One region of the Comamonas sp. NyZ500 genome, then DNA from elsewhere that is predicted to be linked to it. Evidence: predicted binding sites of a transcription regulator. Region 1 holds the regulator's gene; each other region holds the start of a gene.
The links. The regulator FNR, encoded in region 1, switches genes on or off when oxygen is low (the NO sensors DNR and NnrR bind a similar motif). The targets are predictions, from matches to a motif close to TTGATNNNNATCAA.
Positions count from the first base shown of each region.

Region 2: the regulator FNR is predicted to act here: its motif matches at 2,847-2,860, upstream of JAO85_RS00590 (OmpW family protein).
Region 3: the regulator FNR is predicted to act here: its motif matches at 3,531-3,544, upstream of napE (periplasmic nitrate reductase, NapE protein).

Region 1 is NZ_JAEIJE010000001.1:250,656-255,693, forward strand. It holds gene ccoP (cytochrome-c oxidase, cbb3-type subunit III) at 1-901, shown strand, start outside; gene ccoG (cytochrome c oxidase accessory protein CcoG) at 984-2,426, shown strand; gene JAO85_RS01160 (FixH family protein) at 2,553-2,858, shown strand; gene JAO85_RS01165 (hypothetical protein) at 3,117-3,380, shown strand; gene fnr (fumarate/nitrate reduction transcriptional regulator Fnr) at 3,444-4,166, opposite strand; gene hemN (oxygen-independent coproporphyrinogen III oxidase) at 4,435-5,038, shown strand, end outside.
Region 2 is NZ_JAEIJE010000001.1:121,910-126,947, reverse strand. It holds gene egtB (ergothioneine biosynthesis protein EgtB) at 1-738, opposite strand, end outside; gene egtD (L-histidine N(alpha)-methyltransferase) at 725-1,780, opposite strand; gene JAO85_RS00590 (OmpW family protein) at 2,139-2,753, opposite strand; gene JAO85_RS00585 (DUF808 domain-containing protein) at 2,967-3,986, opposite strand; gene JAO85_RS00580 (hypothetical protein) at 4,129-4,338, shown strand; gene JAO85_RS00575 (VWA domain-containing protein) at 4,372-5,038, opposite strand, start outside.
Region 3 is NZ_JAEIJE010000001.1:392,555-397,592, forward strand. It holds gene JAO85_RS01785 (nitrate reductase cytochrome c-type subunit) at 1-454, opposite strand, end outside; gene napA (periplasmic nitrate reductase subunit alpha) at 472-2,961, opposite strand; gene JAO85_RS01795 (chaperone NapD) at 2,954-3,256, opposite strand; gene napE (periplasmic nitrate reductase, NapE protein) at 3,249-3,410, opposite strand; gene JAO85_RS01805 (nuclear transport factor 2 family protein) at 4,161-4,625, opposite strand; gene JAO85_RS01810 (SDR family oxidoreductase) at 4,644-5,038, opposite strand, start outside.

The DNA of each region.
Region 1 (5,038 bases):
CATTAACAATTTCTGGTCGGTGTATGTCGCGGCGATTACGCTGATCGGCATCTTTGGCTGCTTGCTGCTGCTGATTCTGGTGGCCCGCAAGAAGGTCGTTCCCTCGGGCGACAACACCACAGGCCATGTCTGGGACGAAGACCTGCGTGAACTCAACAACCCCATGCCCAAGTGGTGGATGGGTCTGTTCGTGATCACCGTGGTTTTCAGCCTGGGCTATCTTGTGGTCTACCCAGGTCTGGGCGGCTTCGGCGGCAAGCTGGACTGGAGCCAGACCGGCGCCTACGACAAGGAAATGGCCAAGGCCAAGGCGGACCTGGAGCCTCTGTATGCCAAGTTCACCAGCATGCCCACCGAAGAAATGGCCAAGGACCCTCAGGCCATGGCCATTGGCGAGCGTCTGTTCATGAACAACTGTGCGCAATGCCACGGCTCTGACGCTCGCGGCAGCAAGTCCTTCCCGAATCTGGCGGACGGCGACTGGTTGCATGGCGGATCTCCCGAGAAGATCAGGGAGACCATCACCAACGGCCGTATCGGCATGATGCCGCCCATGGCGGCAGCCGTGGGCTCGGCGGAGGATGTGCGCAATGTGGCGCACTATGTGCTGAGCCTGTCGGGCAGCCCTCACGATGCCGTCAAGGCTTCGCAGGGCAAGTCCAAATTCGTGGCCTGTGCGGCTTGTCACGGCATGGACGGCAAGGGCAACCCCGCGCTGGGAGCTCCTAACCTGACCGATGACATCTGGCTGCATGGCTGGGGTGAGGCGGCAATCGTCAACATCGTCAACAACGGCAAGCACAATGAGATGCCTGCCCAGAAAGAGAAGTTGACGGAGGCGCAAATTGCCGTGCTGGCTTCCTATGTCTGGAGTCTTTCGAATACGCAAAACCAGAAGTAATGCGTTTTTAAAAGGCGGTGCCCTGGCACCGCCTTTTTCGCGTTTCAATTTTCAGTAATTACAAAAATATTAAGGAACTGCGATGCCGTGCGATCAGGGGAAGCCCCGAAAAGTCATACCGATCACGCCTGAGCCTCATGAGGGCGGGCCTGAGTTGGTGCCTATGTTCGCTTCCGAGCAAAAAGTGTACTCACGCTCTATTAGCGGCGTGTTCTCACGGTGGCGCTGGGCCATGGTGTTTCTGACCCAGATCGTCTTCTACGGCCTGCCCTGGCTGCAGTGGGGCGAGCGCCAGATGGTGCTGTTCGATTTGGGGGCCCGGCGCTTCTATCTGTTCGGACTGGTGCTGTACCCGCAGGACTTCATCTATCTGACGGGGCTGCTGATCATCAGCGCACTGGGGCTGTTCCTGTTTACCGCCGTAGCCGGGCGTCTGTGGTGTGGCTTCTCCTGTCCGCAGACGGTCTACACCGAGATCTTCATGTGGATCGAAAGCAAGGTCGAAGGCGATCGCAGTGCCCGCATGCGTATCGACAAGAGCGGCTGGACTTTGGAGAAGATCTGGAAAAAATCGCTCAAGCAGTTTCTCTGGATCGCTCTGTCTCTTTGGACAGGTTTCACCTTTGTCGGCTACTTCGTGCCCATCCGTGAGTTGGGTGTGGAGTTGATGGCCTTCCAGGGCAGTTGGCAGATTTTCTGGGTGGCGTTCTACGGCTTCGCCACCTACGGCAACGCCGGCTATATGCGCGAGCAGGTCTGCAAGTACATGTGTCCCTATGCACGCTTTCAGAGTGCCATGTTCGACAAGGACACCATGATCGTCAGCTACGACGCCGAACGTGGTGAAGCTCGCGGCCCGCGCAAGAAAGACGTCGACTACAAGGCACAGGGCCTGGGGGACTGCATAGATTGCAAGCTTTGCGTTCAGGTCTGCCCCGTGGGCATCGATATCCGCAAAGGGTTGCAGTACGAATGCATCGGCTGCGGTCTGTGCATCGATGCCTGCAACTCCGTGATGGACAAGATGGAGTATCCGCGTGGCCTGATCCGATTGACCACTCAGAATGCCGTGGCCAAGGCCTGGAAGCAGGTGCAGGTGATTCGCCGCATTTTCCGCCCGCGTGTGCTGATCTACTCGGCCGTGCTGGTGGCCCTCAGCGCCGCCATGATCGCCAGTCTGGTGCTGCGCGAGCCGCTCAAGGTCGATGTGATTCGCGACCGTGCTGCGCTTTCGCGCATCGTGGCGGGTGGCAAGCTGGAGAACGTCTACCGTCTGCAGATCATGAACGCCACCGAGTCCGAGCAGCGCTACCGTATCAGCGCCGTGGGCCTGGAGAATCTGGAAGTCGCATCCGAGCAGGAAGTGAGCGTTGGCCCTGCAGAGACGCGCGGCATTGCGGTGCGGCTGCAGATTCCGTATGGCTCAGCAACTCCAGGCTCGCACCCCGTACACTTCAATGTGGATGCAGTGACTGCCGGAGCAGGGCGTATTTCCGAGAAGACGGTGTTCCTGGTGCCGCGTTAATGCCAGGTCTTGACGGTCTTCGTGAGCCATCACGGAGGCCGGACAAGGGCACCGCCAATCGGCAACAATTTATGCCACCCTGCCGTGTGTGCCTGGGTGGTCAGAATTTTGGAAAGAGGTTTCATCATGTCGGCAGCACAAGCCAAGGTCTCGCAAACGGCCAAGATCATCCACCCCGAGGACGGCAAGCCCTGGTGGAAGTTTGCCCATGTCTGGCTCATCATCGCCGGCCCGGTGATCGTGGTGATTGCCGGCTTTGTCACCGCATACATCGCACTGAGCAGGCCCGATCCCGTGATTGACCCTGACTACTACCGCCATGGCATGGAAATCAACCAGCGCCTGAGCGAAAGTGAAAAAAGCCTGGCCCCAGCAGTCACCGGCCGCAATCATGCGGCCACGCCAGCCAAGGACCATCCGCTGGATCGCTGAGCGCTCCGGCGCTTGCTCCGCCAAGGTCGCTTTTGCGGCCTTTTTTGTTGCCCGATATCAAAATCAGAGCGTGTTGCGTATGCTCCGCCTAACGTTGATATAGAAGTAAATGGTTTTTTGATATCCAGATGGCGCAGGATGCTACTGAAAAGAGAGTGGTTCAGGGTTTCCCGCCACGGTGCATGCCCGCAGTCCTGCATGAACGGTCACCACTGTTGTGCAAAATATGACCAAGCCCACAGCCCAAGGAGAATCAGGATGGATGCTCGACGCTGGATGTGGATTGTCTGGCCGGCCTTTCTGGCGGCGGCAATCATGGAGATGGTGGTTTTCGCTTTTGTGGACCCGCTGGATGTGCACTGGCTGGGCTCCCCCCTGGACTGGTCGCGCCAGGCCATCTATACGGTCGCTTTTTTTGCCTTCTGGGTCGTGACCCTGATCGGAGGTGCGATGACGGTGATGCTGGGTCGCTCCGTCAGCGATCTCAATGGCGGCATCGTTTCCGAGCCTCTGCCCGATTAATTCGCGCAGACAAAAAAGCCCGCTGTCCGCGGGCTTTGTCTTGAGAGTGTCTGTCGACTCGGTTCAGTTCTGGCATTGCTGGCTGTTGACGATTCGTTTGAGCGCCTCGGTATCCAGGATGCGCAGGTGGCGCTGCTTGACTTCCACAATGCCTTCCTCTGCAAATTTGGAGAAAGTGCGGCTCACGGTCTCGAGCTTGAGGCCCAGGTAACTGCCGATTTCTTCGCGCGTCATGCGCAGCACCAGTTCCGACTTGGAAAAGCCGCGTGCCGACAGGCGCTGGACCAGGTTCAACACAAAGGCCGCCAGGCGCTCTTCGGCACGCATGCTGCCCAGCAGCAGCATCACGCCATGCTCGCGCACGATTTCGCGGCTCATGACCTTGTGCACATGGTTCTGCAGGGCAGTGACCTCGCGCGAGAGCTGCTCCAGTTTGTCAAACGGCATGACGCAAACCTCGGCGTCTTCCAGGGCCACGGCATCACAAGTGTGGTGGTCGTTGACGATGCCGTCCAGACCAATGATTTCGCCAGCCATCTGAAAGCCTGTGACCTGATCGCGTCCGTCTTCGGTGGCCACGCTGGTCTTGAAGAAGCCGGTTCGAATGGCATACAGAGAGGTGAACTCTTCGCCATTGCGAAACAGCAGCCCGCCGCGCTTGACCTTGCGGCGCGTGGCCACAATCTCGTCAATGCGCTCCATTTGTTCATCGTCCAGGCCCATGGGCATGCACAGTTCACGCAGATTGCAGTTGGAGCAGGATGCTTTGATGGTCTGAAGATTCATGGGCTTTTTGCAACGGCGCAGACAGACACGGAGTGGAGAGTCGCGCTGGTCATTGACCTCGTGGTTGAAGATGAGATGGATCAAATTGTCGCAGCACTTGCCTTGAGGTCTCTTGATTTTCATCAAGGACAGGGTGATTGCCTTGGGGCACATTGCCTGTATTCGTTCAAAAACATGCGCTTTTGCCTATTTTGGGCATGATTTTCAGGATCTGATTTCCATTGAAATCTGCTCTATACAGAGTGTGGGCGCACCCTAACTCCCAGTTATGACCGCAGTCACGCCTGAGTTGCTGAGCCGCTTTGATATCCCCGGCCCACGCTACACATCGTTCCCAACAGCCGACCGTTTTGTTGAGGCTTTTGGTGCAGACGACTACATACTGGCACTCAAGCAGCGCAAGACGCATTCTGGCTCGCGCGCTTTGCCCCTGTCCGTTTATGTGCATGTGCCGTTCTGTGAGTCGCTTTGCTATTACTGCGCCTGCAACAAGATCGTGACCAAGCATCATGAGAAGGCTGCCGAGTATCTGGACTACTTGAGCCGCGAGCTGGCCATGCATACCGAGCATTGCGGCAAAGGCCAGCTCGTAAGCCAGCTGCATCTGGGCGGAGGCACACCGACCTTTTTCAGCGATGCCGAGTTGCAGCAGCTGATGGTCTTGATGCGTGAACATTTCAAGCTGGATCCCGCGGGCGAGTACTCCATCGAGGTCGATCCGCGCACCGTCAGCAACGAGCGGCTGAGAGCTCTCAAGGACATGGGGTTCAATCGCCTGAGCTTTGGCGTGCAGGACTTTGATCCCGCGGTGCAGAAAGCGGTGCACCGCGAGCAGCCCGCCGAGCAAGTATTTGCGCTGGTGGCCGAGGCGC
Region 2 (5,038 bases), 130 kb from region 1:
AAACTCGCCATTGTTCACGGGCCTCGATGCAATCTGCGCAGCTTGCACATAGACACTGTGCCTGGGCATTTCATTGTCAAACGCAAAGCTGCCCCCGCCATGACCCATGCTGTAGATGCCCGCCTCAAGTGGCAGCCATGTGAGATCAGCATAGGCCTGCACGCAATTCTCCTCTGCCACCCCATCTGACGCATAAGCAGGCCAGAGCGGGTGACAAGAAAGCAAATGCTTGATATCGGTGAGCATCAACTCCTGATGCTGCTGCTCGTGCTGCAAGCCCAATGCGACGAGCTGAGCAACGGCCTGCTGAGTCGCCGGACTTTTCTCTTTCATGGCGGCCATCAGCGCCAGCATCTGCTCATCCACCACAGCGCGATAGGCCATGACCTGCGCCAGAGCCGGTCTGGTCAACAAGCCCCTCTGGGCTCTGGGATGGCGTGCACCCACCTGCTGGTAATAGGAGTTGAACAGCATGCGAAAACTGCCGTCAAAAGCCTGATGCCCTGGCTGGTGCACGGCCAGTACAAAGGTTTCGAAGAACCAGCTGGTATGGGCCAGATGCCATTTGGCAGGACTGGCATCCGGCATGGATTGCACGCAGGCATCTTCTGCAGACAAGGGCGCAGCCAGCTTTTGCGTGCAGGCCCTCACCAGCTCGAACTGCTGCGCCAGCACTATCCAGTCCCCGGCAGCAGGTGTCATGCAAAATGGCCGCGCCATGGTTTCAGGCATGGGCATGAATGACGGCAAACCATTGCTGCTCATCGGTCCAGACCCTGGGCTCGGCAAATCCCGTGCAAGCCAGCATGGAGAGGAAATCGGACAGCGGGTATTTGTAGCTGTTCTCCGTATGGATGGTCTCGCCCTGAGCAAAATAGCGCAGGCCCTGAGGCCAGCACACCATAACGGGGCGACGGGCGCGCAAATGCATCTCTATCCGCGATGTCCGGCTGTCGAAGCGCGCCTCATGCGCCCAGTCCTGAAGATTGAAATCGCTGCCCAGCAGACGGTTCACATGATTGAGCACATTGAGATTGAATTCGGCTGTGACGCCCTGCTCATCGTCGTAAGCGGCTATCAGAACCGGTACCGGCTTGGGCAGATCAATGCCAATCAGCAGCCCGCCGTCGCCCCCCAGAAGTGAATGCATATGTCCGAGCATATGCAAAGCCTGCTGCGTATCGAAGTTGCCGATCGAGGAGCCAGGATAGAACAGCTCACGCCGCGTCTGTGGCACGCCTGACGGCAAATGCCAGTCCCCCGTGAAATCCGCCGCAACTGCACGAGCCGTAAGTCGCGGGAAGTCGTGCTCCAGCCTGGCCACAGCGGCCTGCAGAAACTCGACCGCAATATCCACTCCCAGAAACTGCTGCGGCCCCACGCTGCGGCACAGGCGCCGCACTTTTTCGCAATTGCCCGCGCCCAGCTCTATCAACACCTGGCAACCCGCCATGGCTTGGGCGATCTCCAGGTCATAGCGGGCCATGATGGCAGCCTCGGTTCTTGTGGGGTAGTACTCGGGCAGCTCGGTTATCTGCTCAAACAGGGCGCAGCCATGCGCGTCATATAGGAACTTGGGAGAAATCTGCGCCTGCCGCTGCATCAGCCCCTGCGCCAGCTCATAGCGCAGATGCGTCGGGGGGGTATACGCGTCCAAGAAGCTGCAACCATCGTCCTGAAGCGGTGGCGGTCTCAACGAGGACGCCAGAGGCAATGGAATGCGCCCTGCGCGTGATGCAAACTCTATCGATGCTGCCTGCCTGTCCGGTGTCGCGCGCATGCTGATCCTCCTAATGAGCTGATCGCGCGATGCAGCCATTGCCCGCGCCATCACTGCCAAGCCTGCTTTAGACCCTCAGCCTAGCGCGGCCGGCAATCGGCAGAAGTAGGACTGAAGCCAGCGATCCTTTTACTGCATGCGCATGCAGCAATGCTGACAAAGTCAATACTGGCCAAAGAATTCAGCAAAAAAAATCGGTACCCCGCGCTGGCGGAATACCGATCTAAACATACACCCTAGCCTCCGAAGTCATCAGGCCATGCCGACCTGCTGACTCCGATGCACCGCAGAGCCTGCGGTGCGTGCCTCGCCTGCGGGAAGAAGGCCGCAGACAAGAACACTCTTTGCCGTGAAGCTATCAGAAGCGATAGCCCACACCCACACCCACCAGCCATGGGTCAACCTTGAACTTGGTGTTTTCAAACACGCCTGCACCTGTGACCTTGGTACCCAGATACACCTTCTTGATGTCGAAGTTCAGCGACCAGTTCTTGTCCAGCGCATAGTCGAAGCCGATCTGCAGCGCGCCGCCAAAGCTGTTCTTCTTCACGGTCACGGCACCATCCAGGATGTCCACGTTCGAGAAGCGTGTGTAGTTCACGCCTGCCCCCACATAAGGCTTGAAGGCCCCGAAGTTGGTGAAGTGGTACTGCGCCAGCAAGGTGGGGGGCAGATGCTTGAGCGAACCGATCTTGCCGCCATTCAGGCGCACATCATGCTTTTGAGGATAGGTCAGCACCAGCTCAGCCGCAATGTTGGGCGTGAAGAAGTAGGACACGTCCAGCTCAGGCATCCACTTGTTGTTGATGCTCACGCCTGCGTCTCCGGCAGCGCCACCGTTGTCGCTGTCCAGATGCAGAGCACGCACGCGAACCTGCCAAGGGCTGGAGCCGTCAAACGAAGATTGGGCAAAAGCGGTACCGGCCGTCAGGGCGCTGGCAACAGCAGCAATCGCGATCAGAGTCTTTTTCATGGGTTCTTTCCTTGAAGAATTGGGTGAGAGCAATGCTTTGCATCCCTTGGCATCCCTTGGCATCCATTGAAACAAAGCCACTGCCACACGGGTTTGTCCCAGGTCAACCCGCACACCAACACCGCAAAGAAAAAAGCGGACGTTGCCCATCGGCCACGTCCGCCCAGGATACTGATGAAGCGCAAAAATTTGCGTCAGCAGTGATGGTAGTCGTCAATTCGGATGAGCCACCCTGGCTGGTCGCAGCTTGTGCCACAACTCCACGCACACCACAACCGCACCGCCAATGACGGCCCCAACCAGCACATGCACCAACACCGGTCCCAGCGCTGCAACAATACCGCCCGTGGGCACAATCACCTGCTCTATCCAATGTTCGACCGGCTCTATGCCGTGCACCAGCAAGCTACCGCCCACCATGAACATGGCAGCCGTACCCACGATGGACAGCCCGCGCATCAGCCACGGGGTAAAAGCAATCAGACCACGGCCCATGGCCTTGGCAGCGCTGCTGCTCTTGGCCATCAGCCAGCCGCCCACGTCATCCATGCGCACGATCCCGGCCACCAGTCCATAGACGAACACGGTGATGGCCAGAGCTACAGCGATCAGCACCGAGGCCTGCTCCCAGATGGGTTTGGCGGACACCGTACCCAGCGCAATCGCCATGATTTCGGCCGACAAGATAAAGTCCGTGCGCACGGCCCCCTTGACCTTCTGCTTCTCGTACTCCATCGGGTCCATCTGCTTTTCACGCGCGGCACGCACCGATGAAGGCGCAACACCTTTATGGGCCGCCTCCTCGGCATCCACCACGGCGTCATGCGCATCATGCTTTTGATGCTTGTGAAACAGCTCCAGGATCTTCTCCACGCCCTCAAAGCAGAGAAACGCGCCCCCCACCATCAGCAAGGGCGTGATCAACCAGGGCACAAAAGCGCTGATCAACAGCGCCGCCGGCACCAGGATGGCCTTGTTCATCAACGAACCTTTGGCCACTGCCCAGACCACGGGCAGCTCCCGGTTGGCCTTCACTCCCGTAACCTGCTCGGCATTGAGCGCCAGGTCATCGCCCAACACGCCGGCCGTCTTCTGCACCGCAACCTTGGTCTGGGTAGCCACATCGTCCAGAATTGCCGTGCTCTTGCCTGCCGCGGTCTTGGTCATCAAGGCCACGTCGTCGAGCAAGCTAGCAATATCGTCTAGCAACATCAAAAGGCCGGCACCTGCCATCGCTTCTCCCGCTGGTTTGCAAAATCGCCATCATGCCTGCAAACCGTGCCACGATTGCGACAGGAAATTGCCAATCAGCTGCGCGCTCGGCACGGCACTGGCTTTGCAGCGACAATGAGCGCCCTCATCGAACGGAAACCCTGTGACTCAAGCCATCGCCCATGCCGAACTGATTGCCAGCTACCGCAAACTTGCCGCAGAGGCCGCCAAGAAGGCGGAACTGGTCAAGGCCGCAGCGGGCAAAGGCCCCAAGACCATTGCAACGGTCAGCGAAACCGCTGCCAAGGCCGCGCGCCGCCGTGATGTGATGGCCGCCAGGCTGGCCAAGCTCGGCGTCGTTCTGCCCGACTGAGCCTCAACAAGCAGTCTTCTTCGGGCAGTCTTCCTATTTGCTGGTCTTGAAGCCCTGTGTCGCCGCCCAGGCAGCCACATCGTCGCGACGGATGGCCGCTGCCATGAGCTGCGGAAAGGCATCGGGGGTGCAGGCAAACGAGGGCACGCCCAGTGCCGCCAGCTTGGCCGCCAGTTCCGCGTCATAGGCCGGAGCTCCCTCGTCGCTGAGCGCCAGCAGCGTGATGAACTGCACGCCTGCTTCCACCAGCTCGTTGGCGCGGCGCAGCAGGCCCGACTCCACACCGCCTTCGTAGAGGTCGGAGATCAGCACCAGAATGCTGTTGCGCGGCTCGCTGATCAGCCCCTGGCAATAGCCGACCGCACCGTTGATATCGGTGCCGCCACCCAGTTGCACACCAAACAGCACATCGACGGGGTCGTCGAGCTTTTCCGTCAGATCAACCACGGCCGTATCAAACACCACCAGCTTGGTGGCCACGGCCGGCAGACTGGCCATCACCGCACCAAAGATGCTGGAATAGACCACCGAGTTGGCCATGGAGCCGCTCTGGTCAATGCACAGAATCACCTCGCGCTGCGGGCGGCGCGCCTTGCGTCCATAGCCGATCAGCGTCTCCGGAACAATGGTCTTGTACTCGGGCTGCCAATGGCGCAGGTTGGCGCGTATGGTGCGATTCCAGTCGATTTCTGCATGGCGC
Region 3 (5,038 bases), 140 kb from region 1:
CGGTATCCACATCTTCGAAGGTGTTGCTGACCAGAGGGCGGACGGCATCCTGAGCCACATGGCATTGCTGGCAGAAGTAGCGTCGCGTGGACACCTGCCCCAACATGCGCCCGTCGCGATCCATATAGTGCGTGACCGATACCGGCACTGCCTGCGAGATCTCGGCCTTGGTTCGCGAATGGCAGTCCATGCATTTGTTGAAGTTCTTGTCCACCTGGTAGCCGTCAACGCGATGAGGGATCGTGGGCGGTTGCCAGGTGTAGTTGCGCGTGCGGCGCACGTCATCATTGACGGCATTGCCAAGCACTGGCGGCTTGGTTGCCTGCATGATGGGCGTGGGGCCACGCGCCGAGTCATAGAAGGTCTCCCCGATGGCGGCTGGCGTCCAGGCCATACCTATATTGAGCATGAGCAGCATGCTCACAAGACGGACGAGTTTGCGGAAGAAGTTCATGGTCAACCTCTCTTTCGTCAAACCTTGGTGATCTTCACAGCGCACTTCTTGAAGTCCGTCTGCAACGAAATCGGGTCGGTAGCATCCAGCGTCACCTTGTTGATCAGCTGGCTGGCGTCGAACCAGGGGACATAGACCAATCCGCGCGGGGGCTTGTTGCGGCCGCGCGTCTCGACGCGCGTGCGCATGGAGCCGCGCCGCGAGGACAGCTCAACTTCGCTGCCGCGGCGCACGCCCAGTGCCTTGGCATCGTCAGGATGCATGTAGCACAGTGCGTTAGGCACGGCACGATGCAGCTCGGGTACGCGCCGGGTCATGGATCCCGAGTGCCAGTGCTCAAGCACTCGGCCCGTGGAAAGCCAGAACGGGTAATCCTTGTCCGGAGCCTCCGCCGGTGGTTCGTACGGCAAGGCAAAGATGTTGGCCTTGCCGTCGATATTGCCGTAGAACTGGTAGCCCGTACCGGCTTTCACATAAGGGTCCGAGCCTTCGCGGTAACGCCAGAGCGTTTCCTTGCCGTTGACCACGGGCCAGCGCATGCCGCGCACCTTGTGGTACTGGTCGAACGGTGCCAGATCGTGGCCATGGCCACGGCCGAACGAGGCGTACTCCTCGAACAGACCTTTTTGCGGATAGAAGCCAAAGGCCTTGGCTTCCTCGTTTTCATAGGCTGGGTCCATGTCGGCCAAGGGGAACTTGTCCACGTTGCCGTTGCGGTACAGCACCTCGAACAGGGTCTTGCCGCGCAACTGGGGCTTCTTGGCCAGCAGTTCCTCGGGCCAGACTTCCTCGACCTTGAAACGCTTGGAAAACTCCATCAATTGCCACAGGTCGGAGCGCGCCTCACCAGGAGCCTTGACCAGCTGGTGCCAAAAGTGGGTGCGGCGCTCTGCATTGCCGTAGGCGCCTTCCTTTTCGACCCACATGGCCGACGGCAAGATCAGATCGGCGGCTACGGCTGTGACTGTGGGATAGACATCGGAGACCACCACGAAATTGTCAGGGTTTCGGTAGCCCGGGTAGCCTTCCTGCGCCAGGTTGGCGCCGGCCTGTATGTTGTTGTTGACCATCACCCAGTAGGCATTGAGCCTGCCGTCCTTGAGTGCACGGTTTTGTTCCACGGCATGGTAGCCGGGCTTGGGTGGAATCGTGCCTTCGGGCAGCTTCCAGATGGTTTCAGCAGTCTTGCGATGCTCAGGGTTCGTCACCACCATGTCCGCTGGCAGGCGGTGCGAGAAAGTGCCCACCTCACGCGCCGTTCCGCAGGCAGAAGGCTGACCCGTCAGTGAGAACGGGCTGTTGCCGGGTGTGGCGATCTTGCCCAGCAGCAAGTGGATGTTGTAGACCATGTTGTTGGCCCAGACACCGCGTGTGTGCTGGTTGAAACCCATGGTCCAGAACGACACCACCTTGCTATTGGGGTCTGCATAGAGCTCGGCAAGAGCCTTGAGACGGTTGGCCGGTACACCCGTGAGCTTGGTTGTGTACTCGAGCGTATAGGTGGATACGAACTTGGCGTATTCCTCGTAGTTTATGGACTTGGCACCGTTGGGGTCCTTGGCGTTCTTGGCAGCCTTCTGCAGCGGATGCTCAGGACGCAGCCCGTAGCCGATATCGGTGTTGCCGAGCTTGAAATTGCAGTGCTTGGAGACAAAGTCCTTGTTGACCCTGCCTGTGGTGATGATGTGGTTGGCGATGTAGTTGAGTATGGCCAGGTCGGTCTGAGGCTTGAAGGTCAGAGACATGTCCGCCAACTCATACGAGCGGTGCTCGAAGGTGGACAGCACGGCCACCTTCACGCCTGGTGTGGACAGGCGCCTGTCGGTCACGCGCGTCCACAGCACCGGATGCATTTCAGCCATGTTCGAGCCCCATAGCACAAAGGCAGTCGCGGCCTCGATGTCGTCATAGCAACCCATGGGCTCGTCCATGCCAAAGGTGCGCATGAAGCCGGCAACTGCCGAGGCCATGCAGTGCCTTGCATTGGGATCAATGTTGTTGGTGCGAAAGCCCGCCTTGAACAGCTTGGAGGCGGCATAGCCCTCCCATACCGTCCACTGGCCGGAGCCGAACATGCCCACCGCGTCGGCCCCCTTGGCCTTGAGCGTCTTTTTGAACTGCTCTGCCATGACGTCGAAGGCCGTATCCCAGGAAACCTGCTGGAACTCGCCGTCCTTGGCATAGCGACCATTCTTCATGCGCAGCAACGGCTTTGTCAGACGATCACCGCCATACATGATCTTGGACAGGAAGTAACCCTTGACGCAGTTCAGCCCCCGGTTGACCTCGGCCTCAGGGTCACCCTGAGTGGCCACTACGCGGTTGTCCTTGACGGCCACCATGACGCCGCAACCTGTACCGCAAAAGCGGCATGGCGCCTTGGACCACTTCAGGTCGGCAGCCATTGCTCCTGCATCCTGGGACAGAACTTCTATGGGGATGCCTGCAACGGCCCCTGCGGCTGCGGCCGCAGATTGACGGACAAAATCACGCCTAGTGCTAGTCATGTGTTACCTCTTGGTTTAGCGACTGCCAGTTCTCAACATGCTGATAAACCAGGGATGCGTTGATTACGCCATCAAGCAGCTCAATCTGAGACACGCAATCAAGTATTTCTCTTGCATGGGGCGCTTCCAAGGTCACGACCAACTTGCCGGCCGGATGACTTCCATGTATTTGGGCGCCTTTGATCGTGACGATGCCAGCAGCTACTTGTGCCAGTGCATGGGGAAGCACATGCACAACCAGACTGGTGATATGCAAGTCGGTATGAGTTTCAATGGGCTCAGATTCTTCATGCATGTGGAGGGCCACCGATGATCATCTGATAAAACCAGATCGCAAAGCCGTAAGACGCAATCAGTACAACGGCCAATATAGGTGCCATAACAACTGCGAGAAATGCGAAGCTGCGCAACTCCTCGGTACGAGTCGATTCAGGCTGAGGTTCTGTCATTAGCAATCCCCCTTGGCTTGGATGCCTGAGCATCCATGATTTGGCGATAGAGATCCGATAACGAACTTTGCCACGAGATTACCTACAAAATTGACTTGCAACAAGGTTCTTCTTGATTCGTTGCTTTGCATCAATTCCTTCATCAAGATTTCATCGAGTGAATTGACATTCAAGTAAATGCCTCGGGCGTTGACTAAATAGCCGGCGGAATCAAGCGCGGCTTGGATCAGCCCTCTGCAAACTGAATTCGCGCCTCAATCTCGCACTGACCTGTTGAAGTTGAGGCGTGAAATCTGGCCTGAAACCGATAGCCGCCGCCTGTTGCTTGCTTGAAAGCCGTCACTGGATCGCCTGACTGACACAGAGAGGGAATCGGGGTATCGTGCGGCCGTAATCAATGATGGCAATCAGCGGGAGAAAGCCAGTCTTGCACAAGAGATTGCTGCAGATTGTGGATTTGGTGGCTCAATACAGCGCAGGACCTCGCGGTATTCAAGACGCGCTCCTCTCGGCCAGACGGGAAGCGGTAACGAGTCTCATGTGAGCTCAACCTGGATTTGTGCAAGCTCAAAGCATCACCTTGACGAGCACGATGCGCATCGAACCAAAAAGCGCTCCACAAAAGCGCTTTATAGGAGTAAAAGAATCTAGGGGCAGAGCTCCGCTCCTGCTCGTCCATCAGCCTGCATTGGACTGCCCCTAGACATGTCTACCTGCTAAGGGAAAGTCCAATAGCGGTCTTAATGTCGCTTATAAGCTGCTCGTAATAGGTCGCGATGTGATGCGACAACCACTGCTCAGAGGTTCAATCATCTCCAGCAGCCGCTTGTAGCCCGTGCGCTGCACCCGCCACTGACCGGCGACCCTGGTATAGCAGTCCTCATATAGCGCACTGCCGGTGAGTATGGTCTGCTCATCCAGATTGATGAACAGATCATTGAGGTACCAGATGCCGGTGGCCGTGTCACCGTCGACCCTGATTTCCGGTGTATGCCCGTGGTGCATGCCAAAGCGCCGATGGGTGAAGGCATTGCGGTAGAAGTTCATGGCTTCATCAATGCCATTGATCTCATACTGGTAAGTCGGGCTGTCGAAGCGAATATGGACAGCATCGGCCAGAACGGTTTTCAGAAGCTCCAGATTGCAGGTGTCGATGCCGCGAAAGTAGCGCGCCTTGAGCTGTTTGATTTCTTCAATATCCAGAAGAGTTTGCATGCTGTTCCCCGCTGGAATTTAGTGAGGCAGGTAATGGCCGCCACTGACGTCCAGTTGGGCGCCGGTCACCACGCGCGCATAGTCGCTGGCCAGATACAGCGCGGCAGAGGCGCAATCGGCATCGTCGGGAATCTCGTTGCGCAAGGGAATCTGCTGGGCAATCACATCGACCAGAGATTCCATGGACACGCCCTGGCGCTTGGCTTCCGCCTGGAAATAGCCTTTGACCGGTGCGCCCCACATCCAGCCGTTGTAGGTGCTGTTGACGCGAATGCCGAAGGGCCCCAGGTCTTCCGCCAGATATTGCACAGCGGTCTTGAGCGCGCCTTTGGATACTGCGTAACCGGCTTCGAGCTGATTGGGGCGGCGCGTTGCCATGGTGTTGATCATCACAATGCTGCCGTCTTTTTGCT